Regions from separate parts of the Desulfitobacterium hafniense DCB-2 genome, predicted to be linked through region 2. Evidence: predicted binding sites of a transcription regulator. Region 2 holds the regulator's gene; each other region holds the start of a gene.
What was found. Region 2 encodes LexA, which represses DNA repair genes until DNA is damaged. Its sites were predicted from a motif close to CNAACANNTGTTNG; they were not measured.
Positions count from the first base shown of each region.

Region 1: recA (recombinase RecA) is a predicted target of LexA. The motif match lies at 2,309-2,322, and genes of this name have one in related genera.
Region 3: uvrB (excinuclease ABC subunit UvrB) is a predicted target of LexA. The motif match lies at 1,850-1,863, and genes of this name have one in related genera.

Region 1 covers NC_011830.1:3,320,465-3,324,744, forward strand. The annotation lists gene rny (ribonuclease Y) at 1-396, opposite strand, end outside; gene DHAF_RS15480 (regulatory protein RecX) at 725-1,219, opposite strand; gene recA (recombinase RecA) at 1,221-2,261, opposite strand; gene DHAF_RS15490 (hypothetical protein) at 2,428-3,246, opposite strand; gene DHAF_RS15495 (hypothetical protein) at 3,282-3,809, opposite strand; gene DHAF_RS15500 (alpha/beta fold hydrolase) at 3,942-4,280, opposite strand, start outside.
Region 2 covers NC_011830.1:2,914,250-2,918,529, reverse strand. The annotation lists gene DHAF_RS13630 (D-alanine--D-alanine ligase) at 1-441, shown strand, start outside; gene DHAF_RS13625 (CPBP family intramembrane glutamic endopeptidase) at 496-1,296, opposite strand; gene lexA (transcriptional repressor LexA) at 1,482-2,096, opposite strand; gene DHAF_RS13615 (LysM peptidoglycan-binding domain-containing protein) at 2,267-2,629, shown strand; gene DHAF_RS13610 (M23 family metallopeptidase) at 2,689-3,507, shown strand; gene DHAF_RS13605 (D-alanyl-D-alanine carboxypeptidase family protein) at 3,651-4,280, shown strand, end outside.
Region 3 covers NC_011830.1:5,056,602-5,060,881, reverse strand. The annotation lists gene DHAF_RS23615 (hypothetical protein) at 1-96, shown strand, start outside; gene DHAF_RS23610 (sugar ABC transporter substrate-binding protein) at 351-1,805, shown strand; gene uvrB (excinuclease ABC subunit UvrB) at 1,982-4,033, shown strand.

The DNA of each region.
Region 1 (4,280 bases), 410 kb from region 2:
CTGATCCACTTCTTCTTCTTTACGATGAAGATTATCTTCCTTGCGCTCCAAAGACTCCATTTTGCGGTCTAAAGACTCTTCTTTTTGAATAACCCGTCTCTCCATCCGCTGAATCTCGTTGCGGCGTTCCCGTGATTCTTTTTCCACTTCATTGCGGATATGCATGACTTCTTCTTTAGCGGCAATGACAGCTTCACGGCGTTTAGCCTCAGCGGCACCCTGAGCATTGTCGATGACCCGTTTTGCCTCTTCTTCAGCTGAGCCGATGAGCTTTTCCGCGGCACTCTTACGAATAAGCCAACCTATAAAACCACCCACAAAAAGGGATACCACGACTGCTACAACAATAAAGATTAATTCAGTTAGTTCCAAGTAGTTTTCACCTCCTAAACACATACTTATTTGGTTATCATTCTCCTAGTTCTCCCTATAAAAACAAAAAAACTGGGACCATGCCAGTTCTTTAAAAGAAACCTTTAATTAAAGGCAAAATACATTGCCCCTTTTTCCTACAAACCTACACGCCGCTAGTCCGATACCTCCATATATAATACTAACTACGATGCAATCTATAAGAAAACCTTAAAGGTCTGACTTTAAAAGAAACAGGCTCTTTTTAGTGTAATATCTTTTGAAAAATTTGTCAAGAACCACCTGCAATATAGATGTATAATACAAGTATTCTAAGAAACTATAAGGAAAACAGGAAGGACTCGCCTTCCTGTTACTCCTTCGCTATCCCTTCAAGGATCTCAAAAACCATTTCCTGAGGGTAGCCTTTTTGCATAAGCTTTTGCCCGACTTTCTGTCTTAGCATAAGTTCCCGGGGGATTTTCTCATAACTCTTTTTATGCCGGTAAGTATTCTCCCAGCGCCGGGATTCCTCAACCCAAAGCTTTTGCGCATGTTTTCGGCAAAGCTCCGCTTCCTGGCCCGGTAAATAGGTTTCCCGCAAAGCCTGCTCTATGATACCCTCTTCGATCCCCCGGCCCTTCAAATCATAGTTAATCCTCTTCTGGGAGTAATTCGTTTGCTTGCTGAGACAATAAGCACGGGCATATTCCTGATCGCTGAGATAGCCCCATTCTAAAAGCCGCTCTATGGCAGCTTCGATCTCATGACTTGGAAAGCCCTTCCTCGCCAGCCGTTGGCTGAGTTCGCAGCGTGTCAGCATTCTTCTCGATAAATAGGTTAAGGCGACATCCAACACACCCTTCATCTTAGATGTCTTCCGGCTCCTCTTGGACATCATCTGCAACCGGAGCGCTTACGTTAGCAATGCTGGCCCGGATCCCTTGTTCGATTTCGGCGGCAATCTCAGGATTCTTCTTCAGAAACTCCTTGACATTCTCTCTTCCCTGACCTAAGCGCTCACCTTTATAAGAGTACCAAGCCCCGGACTTATTAATGATATCCAACTCCGCACCCACATCCACCATGCTGCCTTCACGGGAAATACCTTCTCCGTACATAATGTCAAATTCGGCTTGTTTAAAGGGCGGAGCCACCTTATTCTTAACAACCTTGACTTTGGTACGGTTGCCAATCATATCCTGACCTTGCTTCAGGGTATCCGCACGGCGTACTTCCAAACGGACGGAGGCATAGAACTTCAAAGCCCGTCCGCCGGTTGTGGTCTCTGGATTACCAAACATAATTCCCACTTTTTCCCGAATTTGGTTGATAAAGATAACGCAGGTATTGCTCTTACTGATGGCACCGGTCAATTTTCTCAAGGCTTGAGACATTAAGCGGGCATGTAAACCCACATGGGAATCTCCCATTTCTCCTTCAATCTCTGCCCGGGGAACAAGAGCTGCCACAGAGTCAATGATAATGACGTCGATAGCCCCACTGCGCACTAAAGCTTCGCAAATCTCCAGAGCCTGCTCCCCTGTATCCGGCTGGGATACCAGAAGATTGTCGATGTTGACCCCTAAGGCCTTGGCATAGACCGGGTCAAGAGCATGCTCCGCATCGATAAAAGCAGCAACGCCGCCCAGCTTCTGGGCTTCTGCCGCAATATGCAATGCAACGGTGGTCTTACCGGAAGACTCAGGTCCATAGATTTCTATAACACGCCCCCTGGGCACTCCACCCACCCCAAGGGCTATATCAATGGCCAGACAGCCCGTCGGAATCACTTCCACCGCCATTTTGGCAGAAGCCTCCCCCAATCTCATAATCGACCCTTTTCCAAATTGCTTTTCAATCTGACTTAAAGCCATATCCAGGGCTTTTAATTTATCGTTACCGGCCATCTCGTTTCCTCCTCAGCGAATACTTTTAAATTTTTCATCACAAAAAACAAACATTTGTTCGATTTCCATTATACTTTTGCACGTGAAGCCTGTCAATCCTTTATTTAGAAGAAAATAACAAAGGGGGTTGGTCAAAATAGATTCCGGAAGAATGATACTCATCAGCTCATATTCCATCCGAATTAGGAATTGCCCAACTCTGAATCACTCCTTGGAGTTCATCGTAGCCTAACCCAATACTATAGCTGTATGCTTGGCTTGGCAGAGTTCCTCTTGGAAATGTAACATCCAAATTGTCGGGGAACAAAATAATGTATTCCGGTTTCAATGCGGCCTGCATTTCAGTCCGCAAAGCGGAATCCGCAACATTAAATATATCTAAAAGCCGTTGCCGCGCTTCGTCCTCCGGTAAAGAGAACAATTCCCAGTTATTTAACACCTCTCCCGTTTCTCGGCTGAACACCGCACCTAAATGAACTTCCTGTGCCATTTGTCCATTAACAGGAAGGATGACCGATGTAAGAAAGCATATTATGCTATCGTTAGAAGCGGTGGGAACTATATCCTGACTGATGTAATGCTCGTGGAATAACGTTCCCTTGTCTTGGCAGGCCAGATAATCTGCATAGGCCTTTTCCAGTTCAGATGGGACGTTGTAGAGCAAGCCCTGCTCCTCATAAAATGCAGCAACAGCTCTCTGGGCAGGTTCGCTCAAATCATTCAAACTCTCCACTCCACCTACATAAACATTAGCCGGGCCGGCTGGGTCCTGAACGAGCAATAGTGTCGTTTCATCCGAAAGTTTGTAAGCAGCATGCCCAAAGGGGCCTCTTCTCCATAAGTTGACGCTCTCTCCGTCTGAGAACGTCATGACTTTCTCTTCGACCATTGCCCATTTTTCGGGTTCCTGCAGAGGTTGGCTAGAACAGCCCGTCAGCAGAAGCGAGCATAACAGTATAGTTATAAGAAGCCACTTTATTCTCACAAACAATCTCTCCCTTGCAGCCATCAAAGTAAAGATTACAGATCTGCCAAGTAGACACAGTAGTCCAAAATAACATTGCCTTGTTCATCCTTCTCGGTAAATCGCGGGCAGTTATATCTTTCGAAAAAATAAGCCCTGTTTTCATGGTCGTTTTTAAAATTACCCATACCACTTTCCTGGAATCTAACAGCGCATTGCTCATGCATGCCATAGATGCCGCCCTCGTCCTCTTTGCCTTTAATCCAGCATACACCGATGGGGCCATCGTCCAAATCTATGTAATCATAGCCGCTGGGAACAGATGTATCTGAGGAAAAAAACAGGCCAATCCAGTATTCGAAAGTGTTTTCAAAATTACTGCTGTCGCAGCGCATCAAGCCCAGGTAACCATTTTCAATATCCGGAGCCCCGCCCAGATTTCCAAGCGCTTCAAACCAACCCTTCTGAAACCATTCTGCCCATTTGTGACCAAATCCACCGACTCTATCGGCATTGGTGTAACATTTGCCAATGAAACGCAATGAGGGCAAATGTTCTTTATAAACTTTGATGATCTCAGCCATTGTTTTTCCTCCTATCTATATCACATTTATTTTACTGCACAGTTGAAAAGAAGTCGATCCATTTTACGGAAATCGACTTCTTTCAATAAGAACTTTGTGATAGTGCTGGGAAAGAACTTTCCTATGCTTCATCTAGTTCTGGAGAAACTCCAATATGTCATCCACCAGACCGATAAGGGTATGACCCGCTTCCCGGAGCACGATGACTTTTGCATCAGGCACAAGGTTTCGATAGCGTTGCGCGGTTTTCAGTGAGTGGAACATGACATCTTTTTGTCCTACGAATAAAATGGAGGGTATGGTCAATTGGGTGAGTTCGGCATCTGAAAACAGTGGTACTTGCTCCCGCCGGAAATTGAAGTTATTCCCCAGCAATTTTTGATAATCCATGATTTCCTGTGGTATGGGTTTCCCTCCATTCACTTTACGAAACAGCCTCTCAACGCCTTTTTCACCCCACAGCAACATATG
Region 2 (4,280 bases):
CTGGTCGTAGAGCAAAATATCGTGGGACGCGAAATTGAGTTGAGTGTCCTGGGCAATGAGGATGCCCAAGCCAGTATCCCGGGAGAGATTCTTCCCGCCAAGGATTTTTATGATTATGAAGCCAAGTACATCGACACCGGCTCTCAGCTGGTGATTCCCGCTCCTTTGGCTCCCGAGGTCGTCAGGAGTTTGCAGGAAAAGGCTGTTGCCGCCTTCAAAGCCGTCGAAGCCTGCGGCTTAAGCCGGGTGGATTTCTTCGTCACGGAGGGCGGTCAGATCTACATCAACGAAATCAATACCATGCCGGGGTTCACTCAGATCTCCATGTACCCTAAGCTTTGGGAAGCTAGCGGCATCCCTTACACCGAATTGATCACCCGCTTGATCGAACTGGGCTTCCAACGCTTTAGAGACAGCCGTTCCCGGAAAATATCCCGTTAGTATATCGGTATACAGCCCTGAAAGCCGTTTAGTCAGCGGAGTTCAGGGTTATTTTTATACCATTCGCCTGCTCTTTTGGTCGTATATCACAACGGTTACCATTGAAACAAGAACAATCACAGTATTTGCGGCAATTGTTCCCGCCCAAGTCATCGTCATGGTGCCAAAGAGGGGAGATACCGCATTGAACATGGTGTGGAATAATACGCACATAAACACACGGCCTTTTCCTGATATTTTGTAGATTGCCCCGTTGAAAAACCGAAAGGCCATGAGTTGAACTGCAAACATCCAAAAGTTAATGAGGCCCTCGCCATGATTCGTCCCCGGAATGAAGAAGAGAGGGATATGCCATAAAATCCAAATGATGCCAACAAAAAGAGAAGATAGAACAAAGCCATATTTTTTGTCAAGCTCAGGCTGCAATACGTACATCCAGCCAGCTTCCTCCAAGCCGCCGATAATAAGATTACCAGGCAGGGAAAGGAAGAACGTATAAAATGGCAGCACCATTGCCGTGGGGCCTGAAACTGCAATATGTATCAAAAAATAGAGTGCAAGCCCTGCAACAACGAACAAATAGAGAGAGATGTTATTTTTGGCGTAAAAAACAGTTTTCAACCATTCCTTAAAATCTGCTATTTTGTTATTTTTCTTGAGAACGATATATGAAGCAATAGCAGGCGACAAAATATAGATTGCAAAAGGAATATTCATCCCAAATTGCTGTAACGAGTGAACCCAATTGTGAACCGAATATCCGAATTGCCCAAGTGCAATCAAAGCGCCTGATACAAGATAGGCTATGCAAAATGTCAGCGTCGTAAATTGTATGATGATTTTTTTGTCTATCATGATTTCTTAACCTCACAGTTCCCTTGCTGCCATTGCAAAGTTCGCTCCGCACAAATATAAATTTAATAGATCCATTCTACCATAAAAATCCTGCCTGTCATTGTACTTTCATAATAAAAAAGCAGACATCCACCCACATCAGTGTGGAATGGAGGTCTGCTTTTGCTGTCCCTGTAGTTTATAAATCAGTGTAAAATACGAAATACCCCAATAACTTTGCCCAAGATAGTGACATCCTGAGAGTAGATAGGCTCCATATAAGGGTTTTCAGGTTGCAGGCGAATCAGTGTTTTTTCCTTGTAGAACCGTTTTACCGTAGCTTCTTCATCAATCATGGCCACGACGATCTCGCCATTACGGGCTACTTTTTGCTGGCGTACTAAAATAAGATCCCCATCCATAATTCCCGCATCAATCATACTTTCGCCTTTGACTCTCAGCATGAACACTGTGTCTGAGTTAACCACATCAACAGGAAGCGGGAACGTATCTTCGATATTCTCCTGGGCTAAAATAGGCTGCCCGGCGGTTACTTTGCCAATGATGGGGACAAAAACAGTCTTTTTCTCATTAGCATCACTGGAACTGTCTAATATCTCAATGGCTCGAGGTTTGGTGGGATCGCGACGTATGTACCCCTTTTCCTCAATGGTCTGCAAATGCCCGTGAACAGTGGAACTGGACATCAAGCCAACGGCGTCGCCTATTTCGCGGACAGAGGGGGGATAACCCTTTTCTCGAATAACCCGTTTAATATACTCCAAGATATCGGTCTGTCTCTGTGATAAATCTGGATACACCCAATTTCCCCCTTTCATATGTTCTAAACCTATTTTAGCATTAAATATTCTTCTGTGCAAACAAATGTTCGAAAAAGTATTGACGAATCTTCCTGGTCTCCTTTATACTGTTTTCAAGAACTTATGTTCGTATTTATTTAGTTTTAACAGGAACATAGAGGGGGATTAATATGAGTGCTTGTTCTTCTTCCGTCCGGAACTACAGAGGCCATTATAGAAGCTATCGGAATTATCGAATGAAACAACTGCAAAGGCAGCTGTGTTCTTATATGCTGCTTTTCCTCATGGTCTTTGGCAGTATGGGCTGGTTCTTCTGGGACTGGAGCCAGGCAAACAGCAGGGTAGAGGACCTTGCTTTCCAGCCGCAAATCGTTCAATCCGGGGACACTCTTTGGTCCTTGGCTGAGAACTCCGGCCTGCAAATCGATACCCGTACGCTTGTTCTTAAAATTATGGAATACAATCAGCTCACAGATACTACCATACAAACCGGTCAAGTGATTTATACTCCGATCTTAAAGAATCAGCCTTAGTTATACTTCTAATCCGACCTTTCCCCCCATATTATGCATTGTAGAGAGGGGAGAGATGAATGAGGACGCGCAAAGGCCTTAAACCGAGACAAAAGCACTGGACTTTGTTCCTGAAGCTGCTTGTGGTCATTCTGATCAGCGCAGTTGCCTGGAAGGGCATCCATAAGCCCCCCAAGATCTCTGCTGATATCTATCCTTATCTCACGAATCTGTCTGCTGAACTTGTGCTGCAATGTCAGAAAGAAGGGGAGGGGATTTCTCCTGAGGCTTGGGCGGATTTAATAGCTGTACGAAGCACCGTTGAAATAGATGCAGAGCATTACCTCATCCAACAGCTCCAACAGGGCATAGGGCTTCAAGACATTGTTTGGAAAAACAAGGAAATCCAAATCAGTGAAGATGTTGTTCGACAAATCCTTGAGAGGCGGCAGATTCTTTTAACTTATCCCTTTTATGAGCCGGGCCGTTTTGCTTTTCCGGTGATGGGTCAGGTCTGGTACATGGATACCTTTGGGGCAGATCGGGAGGGTGGAGCACGCAGACATGAGGGAACGGACATTTTTGGCGCAGAAGGCATTCCCATTATCAGTGCTGGCAACGGCAAAGTTGAGAAGCTGGGTTGGAACCGCCTTGGCGGAGAACGGGTAGGGGTTAGGGGAGAAGATGGCAACTATTATTACTATGCTCATCTAAAGGCTATAAACCCTCAACTCCGGGAAGGCCAAGAGGTTAGGAAAGGGGATTTTTTGGGGACATTGGGCCATACGGGGGATGCTCTGACAACTCCGGATCATCTGCACTTTGGTATTGAACTTCCTAATGGCGAGTGGGTGAATCCTTATCCGTTCCTATATATCTGGCAGCAAAGTCAGAGTTAGAAGCAGAACAACCCTATTACCAACCAAATTGCCAATTGGTTGGTAATTTCATGATGGTCTTGCCCTTAGGGTTAAAATTCATTATTATATAGAGAGGTCGATATTGTCCAGTACATCTTATCATCTTATAAAGAAGGCAAGATATGAGTAAAAAATCAAGGAAAAGAGTTTTCCTTACGTTTTTAACGATGATTGCGACAGCGGCAATCGTTTTAACCTTTTTTCCAGGTTTGTTGGATCGAACGGGTTTAGCGAGTACCCTTCATACTCTAAGTTCTAATCTCTTAAACGGTCAAGAGAACCCGGATAAAGGGGCATCTCTTGACAAAGGTGCCGGAAAGAGCAACCTCAACCTGACCAAGACATCCCAGAGTCAAGTGGATGCTAATCAATTTACGCCTCCTGAAGACTCCAGCTATCTTATGCTTAATTTACAAACAGGGGAGAGGCTTCTGGAGAAAAACGGGGATACACACCGGGCGCCTGCCAGCACGGTAAAACTTTTAACCGGGCTTCTTGTTCATGAAAAGCTGCAAGCGGATGAGCTCATTACCTTAGGAGAGGAAGTTAAGGTGGAAGGCTCTGTTCTTGGCTTTAAGCCTGGGGATAAGATCCTTGTCAAGGACTTGTTTACGGCAATGTATGTATACAGTGCCAATGACGCCGCCAATGCCTTAGCTGTGGCAGCTTATGGCACTAAGGAGCAGTTTATTCAGGCCATGAATAGTTATGCCGCTGAACTCGGTTGTCAGGATAGTCAGTTTAAAACAGCC
Region 3 (4,280 bases), 2.1 Mb from region 2:
AAAACGGTCGACTTTGATCAAGTCGATAGCATGAAGACAGATTTATTGAGCTCTATTTTAAGAGATATGGACAAAAAAGTTCATACCATTGATTGACAGCAGTTGCCTTTCATATTTCATACAATCAAGGGAAGACTAGATATACTCATGATAAGCACCAAAAACGGTGCTTTTTTGGCACTATCAGAAAGCATAAGCTTGCGCTATATACTTTCTAAAGCATAAGTGCAACCAGCGACTTCGCCTCATTTGCGGGTATGTGTTTAAGGATCGGCGAAGTCGGGTTTTCTTTATAGTGTGAAACACAAGGTGTTCATAAAGTGGATCGACCCTGGAAAGGAGCGTGTTCCATGAAAAAAGTGCTTTCCTTGATCATCGTGTTACTTCTAAGTATGGCCTTAACCGGCTGCAACATGCAATCTCTTTTGGGCGGCTTAATGGGGAGCAAGGAGAAAACCTCGAGTAAATCCTCTCAGCAAGAAGAGAAAAAAATAATAGCGGTGGCTTTGAACCAGGAGGATCCCAATAAAGATATGTTTCTGCTCGGCATCCAGGAGTTGGCTGAAAAAGAAGAATTGGAAGTTAAGGTTTTGACGTCAAAAGAACAAGGGGATGCCAACGCCCTTAAGGATGCCAAGGTTCTCATTGTTCAAGCTGGGGAGCAGTCCTTTTTAAAGGAAGCGGAAAAGGGAGATATACCTATTCTGGCGTTAAACGGGCTGCCGCCCGGAGTGAAAGCCAAAGGGGTCATCCTGCCTGATCCGGATCAAACAGGCAGGCTAATGGCCCAGCAAATCCAGGGAAAGGTTACTGAAGGGCAGGTCGTCTACCTGCAGGGGGAAGCAGAAGATGCCGTCGCTCAAATGAATATGGCGGCCTTTAAGCAAGAGCTGGGTAAAAACCCCAAGATAACGGTACATAGCATTACCAATCCTCCGGAATCGGAAACCATAGCCATGCAAAGCCTTATGGAACATTTGCAGAAGAACCCCGGCCAAGTGAAGGCCATCTGCGCTAAGAATGAGAAGCTCCTTGCCCTGGCTTATGAACTGCTCAGATCCATGCAGCTTACCGATAAAGTTCAGCTTATGGGAGGACAGGCTAATTCCAAATCCTTGCAAAGGATTGCTTCAGGCAGTCAGATCGCAGATATTGATACATCACCCTATGTTCAAGGTGTTAATGCCTTTCAATGGGCGCAAAAATTAATGGATAAGCAATCCGTAGATATAACACAATCCATTACCGGCGATCAAGGTGAAGTGGCGGCGAAGATCATTCCGGTTAAAACGGTGACGACAGAAAATCTCGCCCTTATTCAGAAAAGCTATGCTAAAGCAGCCGAAGCTCAAAAAGAGCTGGAAAGGAAAAAATCGGAGTCTCAGACGAAGGGCTCGGAAAGTCAAGGGAAGCAAAAAAGTACAGAAAAAAGCAGTAATGAAGATAGTGGAAAAGAACAGAGCGGCGAAGGGAAAGATGCAGAGTCCAAAGAACAGGGCCAGGAAGGCTCTTCTTCAGCCCAGGGGCAGAGCGGCGGGCAGGGAGTTATGCCCGAAGGGGTAAGCAAAGTGACTGAAAAAGTTCATACAGAAATTCTCCGCGAATATCTGGATGAAAAGGGCAATGTTTTGGGAACAGAGAAAAATGCCAATGATCAAGTCCGTACCATTCCTCCGGAAATGCTCCTGAAAGAACAGCAACAACAACAGCAGCAACAGCAACAACAAGGAGAACAAGGACAGCAGGGGGATAGACAGGATAAGCAAGGAGGGAATAGCTCAGAACAAGCGAAACAGGGGGAATAGAGAAAGATACTTCTTAAAATTACCAGTAAAAAACAGCGAAAAGCCGAAAATATGTTCGGCTTTTTTGTTTTGTTTCTAAGCAAGAAGTGGTATAATCTTGCTTAGAATGATTTGAAGACTGGAACAAGCAGAATATAAACCAGGATTTTAGAAGAGAAAGGAGATTGGAGCACCCCATGGAGTTCCGTTTACGCGCTCCCTACAAACCCTCCGGGGATCAGCCTCAGGCCATTGATGCTCTGGTCGAAAGTATCCATTCCGGCAGACGTCATCAAACCCTGCTGGGGGTGACAGGTTCAGGAAAAACCTTTACCATGGCCAACATCATCGAAAAAGTTCAACGGCCCACTCTGATTCTCGCCCATAATAAGACCTTAGCGGCTCAGCTTTACACTGAGTTCAAGGAATTCTTCCCGGAAAATGCAGTGGAATATTTCGTCAGTTATTATGATTATTATCAGCCGGAAGCTTATGTTCCTTCCAGCGATACCTATATAGAAAAGGATTCTTCGATCAATGATGAGATCGATAAAATGCGCCACTCCGCTACGGCGGCCTTGTTCGAACGGCGTGATGTGATTGTGGTGGCCAGTGTGTCCTGCATCTATGGCTTGGGTTCCCCTGAGGAATACCGGGATTTGATGGTTTCCCTGCGGCAGGGGCAGGAAATTGACCGCAATGACATTCTCAAAAAGCTCATCTCCATTCAGTACGATCGCAATGATCTGGCTTTTGAACGGGGAACTTTCCGTGTCCGGGGAGATGTGGTGGAAGTCCATCCCGCCGGCTCCAGTGAGCATGCTGTTCGGATCGAAATGTTCGGGGATGAAATCGAACATATTTACGAGATCAATGTCCTTACCGGTGAAATTTTGGGAGAACGCCGGCATGTCTCCATTTTCCCGAATTCTCACTATGTCACGGCACGGGATAAAGTATTGGTAGCTGCTGAGAATATTGAAAAGGAATTGGAAGAGCAGCTCAGACGGTTTAAGGATGAAGACAAACTTTTGGAAGCTCAGCGTTTAGAGCAGAGAACCCGCTATGATCTGGAGATGCTGAGGGAAATGGGATTTTGCAATGGCGTTGAAAACTATTCCCGCCATTTAACCTTCCGGGAGGCCGGAGAAACTCCTTATACCCTTTTGCACTTTTTCCCGGAAGATTACCTGATGATGATTGACGAATCCCATGTCACGCTGCCTCAGGTCCGGGGTATGTATGAAGGGGACCGTTCCCGTAAAACCACTCTGGTAGACTACGGATTCCGGCTGCCCTCTGCTTTGGATAACCGCCCCTTAAAGTTTGCTGAATTTGAAACGCTGGTCCCTCAGCGGGTTTATATCAGTGCTACTCCCGGGCCTTATGAGCTGGAACATTGCCCCCAGATTGTGGAGCAAATTATTCGCCCTACCGGGCTTTTGGATCCGGAGATTTCGGTCCGGCCCACCAAGGGCCAGATCGATGATCTGATCGGGGAAATCAACCAAAGGATTGCCCGGGATGAGCGGGTGCTCGTCACTACCCTGACCAAAAAGATGGCAGAGGATTTAACGGATTACCTGAAAAATCTCAATATGGCCGTTAAATACCTCCACTCCGATATTACAACCCTGGAGCGGGTGGAGATCCTGCGGGAATTGCGTTTGGGAGATATCGATGTCATCGTGGGCATCAATCTGCTCCGGGAGGGCTTGGACCTTCCCGAGGTTTCCCTGGTGGCTATTCTCGATGCGGACAAAGAGGGTTTTCTCCGTGCCGAGCGCTCCCTGATTCAGACCATTGGCCGCGCCGCCCGGAATGCCCAGGGAAAAGTCATCATGTATGCGGACCAAATGACCCGCTCCATGGAAGTGGCCATCGGCGAAACCAACCGCCGCCGGGCCATCCAGGAAGCCTATAATGAAAAGCATGGGATTACCCCTCAGACCATTCGCAAGAAAATCTACGAAATCCCGGAAGCCACTAAGGTGGCGGAAAAGAAAGCAGCCTATGGATCAAAAATGCCGGCCGAGGAATTGGCTGAGCTGCTCAAAAGTCTGGAACAGGAGATGCGCTTAGCCGCTAAAGATATGGACTTTGAACGGGCAGCGGAGATCCGGGATGCGATGATCGAGCTTAAAGGGGAAGAGAATAAGTATAAGCGGCCCACCCAGGGCCGTGCCCGCAAGCGAGAGGCGGCGGCTCCGGCAGGGCGTAAGAGTGGGCCCAGGAAGAGGGGCGGGTAGTTCCCTTTCTAAGATGAACAAAAGAATTCTCTTCAGGATTTTGCGTTACACCGTTCGCTCGGAAAGCTGCGCGGTGCCAAACTAACGCTCAAGCTCTCCGCTCCAACGGGTCCCCGGCTAAGTCGCTCCTGCTCCCAACCCGTTTCCGCTGCTAGCTTTTCGCGAAGTTTGGCATCCTGCTCGCTTTGAAGTCGCTTCACTATTGTAACGCAAAATCCTTGGGCAACATCTTAAAGTGCTTGGAGTA